DNA from 3 places in the Paenibacillus sp. N22P23 genome. Region 1 is predicted to be linked to each of the others. Evidence: riboswitches for the same ligand, from Rfam matches in the RefSeq annotation. Region 1 holds a riboswitch; each other region holds the start of a gene.
What was found. A riboswitch is a leader RNA that binds a small molecule or an ion and turns the genes downstream of it on or off. The one in region 1 is predicted to bind ZMP and ZTP.
Positions count from the first base shown of each region.

Region 2: another riboswitch for ZMP and ZTP. It lies ahead of AC506A_RS24605 (DJ-1/PfpI family protein); the one in region 1 lies ahead of rpiB (ribose 5-phosphate isomerase B).
Region 3: another riboswitch for ZMP and ZTP. It lies ahead of AC506A_RS30010 (IMP cyclohydrolase); the one in region 1 lies ahead of rpiB (ribose 5-phosphate isomerase B).

Region 1 covers NZ_JBXENT010000007.1:68,918-73,144, forward strand. The annotation lists gene AC506A_RS23450 (manganese efflux pump MntP) at 1-508, shown strand, start outside; gene AC506A_RS23455 (low molecular weight protein arginine phosphatase) at 837-1,412, shown strand; ZMP/ZTP riboswitch at 1,578-1,660, shown strand; gene rpiB (ribose 5-phosphate isomerase B) at 1,778-2,245, shown strand; gene AC506A_RS23465 (TIGR01440 family protein) at 2,261-2,875, shown strand; gene glyA (serine hydroxymethyltransferase) at 2,908-4,155, shown strand.
Region 2 covers NZ_JBXENT010000008.1:99,099-103,325, forward strand. The annotation lists gene AC506A_RS24600 (SDR family NAD(P)-dependent oxidoreductase) at 29-793, opposite strand; gene AC506A_RS24605 (DJ-1/PfpI family protein) at 1,088-1,687, opposite strand; ZMP/ZTP riboswitch at 1,736-1,815, opposite strand; gene AC506A_RS24610 (DUF2306 domain-containing protein) at 1,844-2,494, opposite strand; gene AC506A_RS24615 (branched-chain amino acid aminotransferase) at 2,674-3,750, opposite strand; gene AC506A_RS24620 (LysR family transcriptional regulator) at 3,889-4,227, shown strand, end outside.
Region 3 covers NZ_JBXENT010000016.1:57,137-61,363, reverse strand. The annotation lists gene AC506A_RS30015 (alpha-L-rhamnosidase-related protein) at 1-1,432, shown strand, start outside; ZMP/ZTP riboswitch at 1,498-1,574, shown strand; gene AC506A_RS30010 (IMP cyclohydrolase) at 1,632-2,354, shown strand; gene AC506A_RS30005 (xanthine phosphoribosyltransferase) at 2,428-2,997, shown strand; gene AC506A_RS30000 (GntR family transcriptional regulator) at 3,534-4,227, opposite strand, start outside.

The DNA.
Region 1 (4,227 bases):
TATGGCACTGGGGATGGATGCTTTTTCGCTGGGTGTCGGTATCGGGCTCAAAGGCATTCGGATGATGGATATATTAAAGCTAAGCGCGATCATTGCGCTTTTTCACACGATTATGCCCCTCATGGGCATTTTCACGGGCAAATATGTCAGTACGCTGCTTGGCGGCGTTGCGACGACAGCCGCCGGTGCGCTATTGCTGCTGCTAGGCGGGCATATGATCTATAGCTCGCTGCGCGGCGATGCAGTGGAGTCAATCGATTACCGCAGCTCATGGGGGATGCTGCTGTTCGCGCTTGGCGTGAGTATCGATTCCTTTTCCGTCGGGATCTCGCTTGGCATGTTCGAGACGGACATGCTGCTGACGGTGCTGCTCTTCGGCGTTGCCGGCGGCGTGATGTCCGTATTTGGGCTGCTGCTCGGTCGTAAAGTAGGCACTAGTCTCGGCGGATACGGGGAAGCGTGCGGCGGAGTGATTTTATTTACATTCGGTTTGTTGTTCCTGTTCTGATAGAACGGCATCTCATTGCTGAACTCATTCAGGTCTGTCGATTTCACGCACGCACGCTAACGAACCCTAGGGGCCTTATTTCAACAAAATGAAGGGGTTTGAAATTCTAACGAACCTTACAGGCCTTATTCGTTGTCAAAAGGCCATATTTCGTTCCATTTCTCTATAATAGCGTCCCTACGGTTCGTTAGATTTTATAAATGGCTTTCTTCACGCCAATAAGGCCCTCAGGGTTCGTTAGCGCGAAACCACGGAAATATAATGCCTCAGACATAGCAATTTTTGGTATTTCCCAAACCCACACCAACAAAGAGGAGTGTAATCAATCGTGAAACGGATTCTATTCGTGTGCACCGGCAATACTTGCCGTTCACCAATGGCTGAAGCGCTGCTTCGAGCGATGTCCCAGCAAAGGGGCATGCAGCTCGATATTCGATCCGCAGGCGTGTCCACGATCGATGGACTGCCTGTTTCGAATCATGCCCGAACGGCGCTGTCCAAACGCGATATCGCGCATGATGGTACCTCGAAGGCGCTGGAAGGCGGCTCGATTGCGTGGGCTGATCTTATTTTGACCATGACCGCAAGCCATAAGAAGCAGCTGCTGCAGCATTTTCCGGCCGCTGTGGACAAGACGCATACGCTGCTCGAGTTTGCGAACACGGACCCCGGAGTGCTGGCGGACATCGCCGAGCTGGAAGGGCTGTATTCGAGCTGGCAGATCAAGCAGGCGCTGGGTCAGCCGCTGACAGCACAGGAGCGGTCCAGGCTGCTTCAATTGGAGCAGCAGATACCGAGTTTCGATGTGGATGATCCATTCGGCGGCTCGCTGGCGGTTTATGAACAGAGTGCGTCCCAGATCGAAGCTGCGCTTAACCGACTCCTTGATCGGCTGAAAGGATGAATACGGCCCTTGGCCAAGCGAGAATCTAAGAAAGCCTTTTCTTTGCTTTCCTTCGATTTTCGGGGGAAGAAACTATCTGCGCTGCCATAGGATGGCAGGCGCCGTTTCTTCCGAGACCGATTGATTTTGAGGCCATAATCCGTTATGATAAAAGCAACTAAAGACGGTTTCCGATGTAACTGGCGACGAAAGTGGGTTAAACCACGGTGGAGCATCGGATCATACGGCCGGTCGCCTGGGCAAAGAGCAGCGTGCGTAAGCATGCTTGCTCTTTTTTCGTCTTTTTCGGCGAAATCAGGTATACTAATGCCATTGTGAATCGACAAGATCCGCCACGAGCGGACACACTTGGGAGGAAAATGGATATGAAAATCGCCATCGGCGCAGACCACGCGGGCTACCGCTTGAAAGATGAGCTAGTGCCGTTTATCAAATCGCTTGGTCACGACATTGAGGATGTAGGCTGCGATTGCGACCAATCCGTGGACTACCCGGATTATGCGCTTCCTGTCGCTGAGCTTGTTGCACAAGGCAAGGCAGAACGCGGCATTCTCATTTGCGGTACGGGAATCGGCATGTCCATCGCGGCTAATAAAGTCAAAGGCATTCGCTGCGCGCTTGTGCACGATATGTTCTCGGCCAAAGCAACCCGTGAGCACAACGACACCAACGTACTGGCAATGGGCGAACGCGTCATCGGTCCGGGTGTAGCCCAAGAGATTATCCGTATTTGGCTCGAGACACCGTTCTCCAATGGCGAGCGTCATATCGGCCGCGTGAGCAAAGTGATGAAGCTTGAAGCGCAATACGCCGATGCGGCGAAATCCGAGTAAGGGGCGTATCCAGCGATGAGCGACAACGACCACGGAATAAGCAACATGGATTCGGCACAGCTGACCAAGGATGTAGAAACCGTAGTCCGCGAGCTTGCAGCTGCGTCCGGCATTCGCCAAGGACAGCTGCTTGTGATCGGCGTGTCGACCAGCGAGGTGCTCGGCCAGCGGATTGGTACATCAGGCACATTAGAGACGGCAGCCGCGATCTATGCGGGGGTCGAGAAAGTGCGTCAGGAATTGCAGTTTTATCCGGTTTATCAGTGCTGTGAGCATTTAAATCGGGCACTTGTCATGGAACGGGAAGCCGTGGAGCGATATGGCTTGGACCTCGTTTCGGCGATCCCCGTGCGCAAAGCCGGCGGTTCGATGGCAGCCTACGCGTTTCAAACGCTGCAGGATGCTGTACTGACCGAAACGGTTCAGGCACATGCGGGCATCGATATCGGTGACACCTTCATCGGCATGCATTTGAAACGTGTTGCGGTACCGGTGCGACCAACGATTCGAGCAATCGGATCTGCGCATTTAACGATGGCTTATACTCGTCCAAAGCTTATTGGCGGGGAACGAGCGGTTTACACGCGGGAAGCGGCAGGCCCGGCATCAACTGCCGGCACATGCGACTAATATACTTAATTTTTTGAGGAGGACTCATCAACATGGAAAACCTACGTAAACAAGATCCCGAAATTTTGAAAGCCCTTGGTCTGGAGCTTCAACGTCAACGCGACAACATCGAGCTAATCGCATCCGAGAATATCGTTTCTGAAGCGGTATTGGAAGCAATGGGCACTGTGCTGACGAACAAATACGCAGAAGGCTACCCGGGCAAACGTTACTACGGCGGCTGTGAGCATGTGGATATCGCGGAAGATATCGCACGCAACCGTGCCAAAGAATTGTTCGGTGCTGAGCACGCGAACGTGCAGCCGCACTCCGGCGCACAAGCAAACATGGCTGTTTACCTGGCAGCGCTAAACCCTGGCGACACGGTTCTTGGTATGAACCTGGCGCATGGCGGTCACTTGACGCACGGCAGCCCGGTTAACGCATCCGGTCTTCTGTACAACTTCGTGGCATACGGCGTTAACGAGAACACCTTTACAATCGACTATGCAGAAGTGCGCAAACTGGCGTTCAAACACCGTCCGCGCATGATCGTTGCAGGCGCATCGGCTTACCCGCGCATCATCGATTTTGAAGAGCTTGGCCGTATCGCTAATGACGTAGGCGCATTGCTCTTCGTTGACATGGCACACATCGCAGGTCTTGTAGCTGCCGGCTTGCACCCAAGCCCGGTTCCGCATGCTCACTTTGTAACTACAACTACGCACAAAACGCTTCGCGGACCTCGCGGCGGTATGATCCTTTGCCGCAAAGCATGGGCGCAAGCGATTGATAAAGCGGTATTCCCAGGTTCCCAAGGCGGACCTCTGATGCACATTATCGCTGCTAAAGCCGTTGCTTTCGGCGAAGCGCTTCAGCCTTCGTTCAAAGAATACGGCAAGAACGTGATCGACAACGCTAAGGCGCTTGCTGAGGGTCTTATTGAGAAAGGCATCAACATCGTATCCGGCGGTACGGACAACCACTTGATGCTGATCGACCTTCGCAACCTGAACATCACAGGTAAAGATGCGGAGCACGTACTGGATTCCGTTCAAATCACAGTAAACAAAAACGCGATTCCGTTCGATCCAACGAGTCCGTTCATCACAAGCGGTATCCGTATCGGTACGCCTGCAGCAACTTCGCGCGGCATGGGAGTAGACGCAATGGCTACAATCGCAGAAGTGATCGCAATGACGCTCAAGAATCCGAAGGATGAGTCCGTTCTTGAAAAAGCACGCGGTATGGTGAGCGACCTGATGTCGCAATACCCGCTTTACCCGGGCATGACTTACTAATATCGGCTTGGCAAATCACAAAAGGTGGCAAAGGGTTCATCCCTATGCCGCCTTTTTTTCGTTCCGCAGCAT
Region 2 (4,227 bases), on a different contig from region 1:
TTGTCGATCTTGGATGACCTTCTTACGCTTAACGATACAACGGCGCGCCGAACGGCGATGAGCCCGCGCCTCCGTCTACACTGATTTCGGCACCTTGAACGAATGATGCATCATCCGAAGCCAGGAACAAAGCGACGTTGGCGATTTCTCCAGGCTCTCCTAAACGGTTTAGAGGAATCGATCGTGTGAGTTTGGTCTCCATTTGCGCAAGTCCCTCAGGCTGACCCCAAATCGGCGTGCGGGTAGCACCGGGAACGACGGTGTTTACGCGAATACCCCGTGGAGACAGCTCGGAAACAAACACTTTAGCCATGCTGGTTACAGCTGCTTTGCTCGCCGCATAAACCGCCCATCCCGGGCTTCCTGCATTAGCAAGCACCGAGCCATTCAGGATCACCGAAGCGCCTTCCTTCAGGTAAGGCAATGCAGCTTGTACGGTGAAGAATACGCCTGTCACATTCACGTTCAAGACTTCCTGGAATGCGGACAACTCCGTACCGCCTAGCGGAGTATGACCGCCTATGCCGGCATTGGCGAATACGACGTCTAGTCGGCCAAATTTCTCAACAGCTGCAGCTGTTGCCTTCTCCAAGTTCTGCGGATCGGTTGTTTCTGCTTGAATACCGAAACTATTCGCCGTACCAAGCTCCTCCACTGCTGCGTCCAAGGTAGCTTGATTTCGACCTGTAATGACAACCTTAGCTCCTTCTGCCACGAACAATTTCGCAGTTGCGAAGCCAATCCCACTGTTACCACCTGTAATGAATGCTACTTTACCGTCTAATTTACCCATTTCAAATCGCTCCCTCAAATTAGAATGATCGTTCCCGAAATAATAAAAAAAATGCTGCTGCACATCCTATCATTAGTTGCCCGCCTGACTACATATCCACATCCTCATACGAGAATGATCGTTCTACTATTTCGATTAAAAAAGGAATGCATCCATACCACATGTTTGCTTCCTTCTTGCTTACGAGTTGATCATATCATATTGAGAACGATCGGTAAAGAATAAATTAAAAGCTAGCCCACTCGTGTGGACCAGCTCAACTTCTTCAAGAACGTAACCCGATGATGTTGATCATTAACCTCGTACCCTGTCATATTCCATCAGCTTAGCAGCCAACTTCGCCCGCTCCTCGCCCAGCAGCTTGCCGATCACATATAACGATGCATCGATTCCCGCAGAAACGCCGGCTGACAAAATAATGTTCCCATTGTCCACATAACGCGCATTCTCGTCAATGTCAGCGGATTTCGGAGCAATAGCTCGCAGCTCATGAATCGCGAGATGATTCGTAGCAAGCTTCAAACCTTCCGCCAGCTGTGACTTTACTACCAGCAGTGCACCTGTACAAACCGACAGCAGCAGCTCGGCTTCTCCCGCGGTCTTATGGATCCAGTCCGTCATGACCGTATTGTGCATTTCAGTTCTGGTGCCTGGTCCTCCGGGAATGACGAGAATGTCCGGCTTCGGACAATTCTGAAAGCTGTAGGCCGGGTTAATGCTCAGGTTGCCTAACGCACGAACCGGACCATCGTGTTCCGCCACGGTGAACACATTGAAGTCCTGACCAAAGTTACTACCGGATAGAAAAGCCTCGAATGGCCCTGCAAAATCCAACACTTCCACGCGATCAAAGATCAAAATCGCTACATTTCTTGCCCGCCGCACCTGCTCCATCTCATCATCTCCCATGAAATAATAAAAAGTGCTCAGTCCAAAGACCAAGCACTTCGCCCAGGCGTACGGCATATGAAATATGTGCTCCCTCGTGGTACTCCACGTTTACGCCAGTCACACACACCCAATACTACCTTCAGTTTAGTCCGAATATTCTCACAAATCAATCGTTCGTTTCATCCGTTGTCCATAAACCACTCGAATTACGAACTCGGCTGCGAGCAGCAGGAACAGGATTGCCCCATAAACGCCGATGGTGTAGCTCCGCGTATACGACACGCCGAATCCTTGGTGAACCACATAAGTAATCGCGTGAATACACAGGTTCGTATAGCAGAATGCATAGCTTCTCACCATCCAATTACGATGGGCGATGCGCTGTTTCCTTCTTATTTTCACAATAGCGATCACCGTCATGGCCGTCCATAGCATGCTCACAAGGTTAAATGGAACGCTGTTCAGCTTGCCACCGGTGGCAGAAGGCGCCATATAGCCGGAAGTGAGCACAACGACAAGGATCGCGCCAAAATAAACATAGCCGATTATTCTGTGTGCCTTGCGGTATTGGGTCTGCACCTTCGCTGCAAAATTAACCGCTCCCGCCACCATCGCGATGCACGCGCACACCACATGAACATACATGATATTGAGCCAAACCGGCTTATTTAGCGGATGCTTCAGGTTGATTTTATGACTCAAAAAACGCTCCGCCTGAGGATCTATAAAGAAATTGATGCTAATGACATAAACGATAAAGCTAATCGCAATCGTCAGCATGCACCGATAGAGTATATTTGATTTCTGCATCGCTATGTTGTACCTCGCTTTATAATTAAAACTCCACGCCGCGTACCTTCGCATAGATCACCGTATCCTGCAAACGTCCTTCCACATCGAGTTTATCGCTGTAAAAAAATATGGCGAGGCTGCACACAGTACAATGATAACCTGCGCACAGACTCACCACAATTTTTTTCGCGGACAACTTATATCTTCTTCACCCAGCCGAAAGGATCTGCAACAGCTCCGGTTTGGATGCCCGTCAGCGTTTCATAGATGGATTTCGAGAGCTGCCCTGTTACGCCATCGCTAATCACGAGCTTCTCTCCGTTCCAGTTCATCTCCCCAATCGGCGAAATGACAGCAGCTGTTCCGGTTCCGAAAGCTTCTTCCAGCGTACCGTTACGACCGGCCTCATACAACTCCTCAACGGAGAGTGCTCTCTCTTCAACCGGAATGTCCCAATGCTGTAGAAGCTGAATGACCGAGTTACGCGTGATGCCAGCCAGAATACTGCCGTTTAGTGCAGGCGTAACAACCGTTCCGTTGATTTTGAAAAACACATTCATACTGCCGACTTCTTCTATATATTTGTGCTGTTTGCCGTCGAGCCACAGAACCTGGGTGTAACCTTGCTCCTTAGCAGCTTGCTGCGATTTCAGAGCTGCCGCATAGTTGCCCGCTGTCTTCGCTTCGCCTACGCCGCCAACAACTGCGCGAACATATTCGGATTCCACGTGGATTTTGACTGGGTTGATTCCCTCCGGATAGTAGGCACCAACAGGCGACATGATAATGATGAATTGGTAATTCTCGGATGGAGACACGCCAAGCGTCGCTTGCGTAGCAATGACGTAGGGGCGAATATAGAGCGACGTGCCCGGAAGATCCGGAATCCAGTCTTGATCGACTGCAATTAATTGCTCCAGCGCCGCAATAGCCGTATCTGCATCTATAGCAGGCACGCTCATGCGATCATTGGAACGGTTCATACGGGCGAAGTTGTCGTAAGGACGGAACAACTGAATGCCGCCGTCTTCGGTCTTGTAGGCTTTCAACCCTTCGAAGATGGTTTGTCCATAATGGAACACTTTTGCTGCCGGATCGAGTACGATCGGCTGGTAAGGGGTGATACGCGGGTTATGCCACTCTTGCTCGACACTATAATCCATTACAAACATGTGATCGGTAAAATAGATGCCGAAACCAAGCTGATCCTGCGCTGGCTTGGTCTTCTTGTTCTGACTGCGTTCAATCGAAATGGCGTTATTGGCTGTTGTCATGGTTTTATCAATACTCCCTTACTTTCATAATTGGTGATTGCATACTACCATTCGTTGAGGTATATATAAAATATCTATTCTGTTCATCATCCATACCTTTAAAGTATGTAAGGTGGAATTGAAATTGGGGATGCTTACATGGACTTTCGACAGTTAAAATACTTCTTGGCGATTGCGCAGGAGAAGCAGATTACACGAGCAGCGAAGCTGCTGCATATGGAACAACCGCCCCTTAGCCGTCAGCTCATGCTCATGGAAGAAGAGCTTGGCGCCCAACTGTTTGAACGTAGCCGAACCCAGCTGACGCTGACCGCTGCAGGGCGGCTGCTTAAGGATCGGGCGGAATCGTTGCTGCTGCAATTGGATGAGACGATGAAAGAGGTCAAGGAGCTCGAGCTGGGTGTACGCGGTACGCTTTCTCTAGGCGCTGTTGTTTCCTGCGTTTCGATTCTCCCTGGACCCATTCAGCAATTACGA
Region 3 (4,227 bases), on a different contig from region 1:
AGTCGATGTGCTGGCGGAACATAACTGCCGGTTTGCCGTCTCCAATCTGGGGGACGAGCCGGTTAAGCTGCTATGGAATGGTGCAGAATCGCTCATGGAGCTTGCGCATTACGATGGATGTATCACGGAATGGCTCGTTGTTCCTCCGGGGGAGAAGGTCTTTACACTACCGCAGGGCTGCAGGTATATTCAGTTCTATGTGCTTGGTGAGGTGGAGCAGTCTTTTCTACTTGAGCTGACGTTCCAAACGGTGCATGTGGCGCTGCGTCAGGCTGGGAAACTGCAAAGCGATAATGCTGAGCTGAATCAAATCTTTGAGGTTTCCGCCCATACGAGCCGGATTTGTCATCAGATCGGCTTGTGGGACGGGATTAAGCGTGATCGGCTGAATTGGACCTTTGATTTCTACCTGGCGGCAAAATCATGTTATTTCTTATGGGACGATACGAGGGTTATTCGCCGCGCAGTCCGTGAGCTGGGCGAAGGTACGCCTAGCGGGCATTGGATGAACAGTATTTGTGAATATACGCTATGGTGGATGAAGACGGTCACCGAGTATTATTTTCAAACGGGAGATAAGGCTTTCGTACTGGAAATGAAGGAGCCGATGCAGCGTCATATCAATTGGGTGCGGCAGAACACAAGACCGGGCGAAGGGCTTCTCATCCAAGACGGCATTCTGATTGAATGGGTACCGCTGACGAACGAAGAGAAGGTCATTGCGCTACAGGCTATTTATGCATTAACGCATGCCGACTTGTTGAAACTGGCAGCCGAATTGCCGGAGCTTGAGCTGGAGCCGCTGCTGGACTGGCCGATGCGGGCACTTTCTTCCGAGGATTATATGAAAGACTCCTATGCGCTGGCGGTCAAAGTACTGGGCATTGCGAGTGGTTATGTAAGTGCTGAAGCAGCCGAAGCCTTCTTGGATGAATATGAATTGATGGATCCGATCACACCGTTGTCGGCGTTTCAGCTGGCGGAATGTTATTCTCGGTATGGGAAACATGACCGTGCATATGAGGTGATTTCGATTGTATGGGGTGGAATGCTCGATCACGGGGCGACGACCTTCTGGGAAGCCTATTCACATGGGGAAGGAAATGGCGGGTGTGATTATCACGATGCCCTTACGACCTATACAGCGTACGGTTCGTATCGGATGAGCCTATGTCATGCCTGGTCGAGCACGCCTGTGAAATGGATCGGAGAAGTTGTTCTTGGCGTTCAATCGCTTGAACCAGGTTACAAAACAGTCATGGTCTCGCCGAAACCGGTTGGCGGTATTCGTGCCTGCAGCGGTACGGTCAACACGCCGCATGGCGATCTCCAGGTGAAATGGTATGTGGACGATGATGGCAAGGTGTGCACGAGCGTCATTGTGCCTCCTGGCGTGCAGGTTGTGGAATTGAGCGAGAATAAGGTCGTCTAAATGGATAAGTGAGAAGAATAATTGTTGATTTATTGGACTCATTTAGGTATTGTGAGAGTAATTTAAAGTCTATATGTAACTGGCGTACATGGGGAACCATGAGGGAGCATATGGATACGAGCCGTACGCCTGGGCAGAGGTAAGGGGAGCTTCCGAGTTCTCCTTGCCTCTTTTTGTATTAGGAGAGGAGCGGATGTGAGTGAAATCCTATCAACAGGAGCTGTTTGAGAAGCCTTATCCGGGGAGAACCTTGATTGCGGGCATGACGCCTTCCGGGTCGCATTACATGCAGGTGTATTGGATTATGGGTCGTAGTGTGAACAGCCGCAATCGGATTTTCGAGCAAGATGGCATGCATGTGAGAAACAAAGCATTCGATCCGGCGTTGATGGAAGACCCTTCACTTATTATTTATTATCCGATCCGCCACTGGGAGGATACACACATTGTCTCTAACGGTGACCAGACGGACACGATCTACGAAGGTCTACAGCGCAGGCAGACCTTTGAACAAGCGCTTATGAACCGAGAATTCGAGCCGGATTCGCCGCATTATACACCGAGAATTTCTGCTGTCATCTATGCGGATGTGCAGCAGTATGAATTGTCGATTCTCAAAACCTATGACAATGATCCTTCCGTTTGCTTGCGTAGTCGCTATCACTTCAGCCGATTTAAGCAGGGGACAGGACACTGCATACATACCTATGAGTCAGAGCGGGACGGCGTTTTGAAGCCGTTTAAAGGTGATCCGTTCGAAGTGCCGTTATTCGATTCGATTGAAGAAACCGCCGATTTCTATTGGAAGGGAATCAATCCGGATAATCGAATATCGCTGCTGGTTAAATCGATTAGTGTGGAGGATCAAACGATTGATTTTGCTTTTCGGAATAAGCACGTGTGCCATGTGAGTAACAGATAAGGATAGGATTAGGCCGGATAATCGGGGAATACTGGAGCATTATGGTGAAAAGGGAACAAGGAGTGTGCGTACAGTGGAACTTCTGAGGCAAAAAATTAGAGAAGAAGGCATCGTGCTGGATGGCGGCGTGCTAAAGGTAGATACGTTTCTGAACCACCAAGTAGATGCGGAGTTGATGCTGGAGATCGGAAAAACATTCGCGCAGCTGTTTCGCGAGAGTGCTGTGACGAAGATCATGACGATCGAGTCTTCAGGCATTGCACCGGCCGTATTAACGGCGCTACAGCTTGGCGTGCCGATGGTGTTCGCGCGTAAACGTAAATCGCTGACCCTTCGCGATGATCTGTACACGGAGAAGGTCTACTCGTTCACGAAGCAGGAGGAGAGCGAGGTCACGGTATCTCGAAAATTCCTCGCACCGGCTGATCGCGTGCTGATTATTGATGATTTCCTTGCACATGGAGAGGCTGCACTTGGGATGGCTCGCATTGTTCAGCAAGCCGGGGCCGAGGTGGCTGGAATGGGCATCGTCATTGAAAAGTCGTTCCAATCCGGCAGAGGTAAGCTTACGGATCAGGGATTCCGCGTGGAGTCGCTCGCTCGTATTGCTTCGCTGGAAGGCGGCAAGGTGGAGTTCGTTTAATGGCAGGTAAGCCGTGAACAATTAGGAATTTGGCAAGATTTCTTGTGCGGCGAATGATCATGATGATAGAAATATCGGACTCCGCGTGTCTATCCCAAAGGGAGGCTTTGCTGGGTACGCTGACTGCGAAGTGAGTTGCGAATGATGAGTGATGAGTGAAGAGTAACATGAGATATGGGGAATGGCTGTACCAGGGGATGGGACCGGTGCAGCCATTTTTGTATGGGTTGGGATCAGAGGTATGCTATGTTCGAGACAGGTAGAGGAAGTTTGTTACTGTGGTTAAGTGCTAACGAATCGTACGGGCCTTATTTGCATGAAATTAGCCGATAATCAAATCTAACGAATCGTGCAGGCCTTATTATGGGGAAATGGAGTCAAAATCGGCATCTGCACATGAAATAGTGCCGCCTGTAGGATTCGTTAGAAATTCAAACCCAGTTAATATGTCGAAATAAGACCTCTGGGATTCGTTAGAGTGAAACTCACTGATGGGGAGCGATTGGTGGAAGCGTACCTCTAGGTTATTCTATTGACTAGATCCAGGTCTTCTTCAGCATGTGCAAATAGCGGTTCAATGCTTCGATGAAGCTGTCCGTATCAGCGGTCAATCGGCGCAGTAATGAATGAAGTGTTTCCCCCATTTCAAGGCGGTAGGGGGCGATCCACCGTTTCTTGTTGCCGGTCCATAATAATCGGGATGCGCTGTTTGCTAACGTTTGCTGCATCTCCTGATTGTGGCTTAGCGCGATGACACGGCTCACGAAATCATATTCGAACTGGCATAACGCGAGCTCGCCGCCAGCGCTAGGAGAGGGCACGCCGTCAGTGCCAGGAGAGGGCTGATCGCCGCCGCCAGGAGAAGGCACGCCGCCAGCGCTAGGAGAGGGCACGCCGCCAGCGCCAGAAGCGGGCATGCCGTTAGTGCGAGGAGCGGGTATGCCGCCAGTTCCAGGAGCGGGCTCATCGTCAGCAGCTAGCAGTGATTCCAGCTCGCCAATCAGTTGCCGGGACAATTCGTCCAGTGCATTTCCGTCACGGAGGCGAACTGTCGTCACGGCATACAGCAGCAGCGCAGTTAGCAGTTCAAGAAGATCGCCGACTCGCTGGGCGGATGAATCGAGTACCAGCACGCCGTGTTTGGGAATGATCCGCAGGAAGCCTTCGTTCTCGAGCTGCTGCAGTGCGGCGCGGACCGGCGTGCGGCTCATATCGAGCTGACGGCTGAGC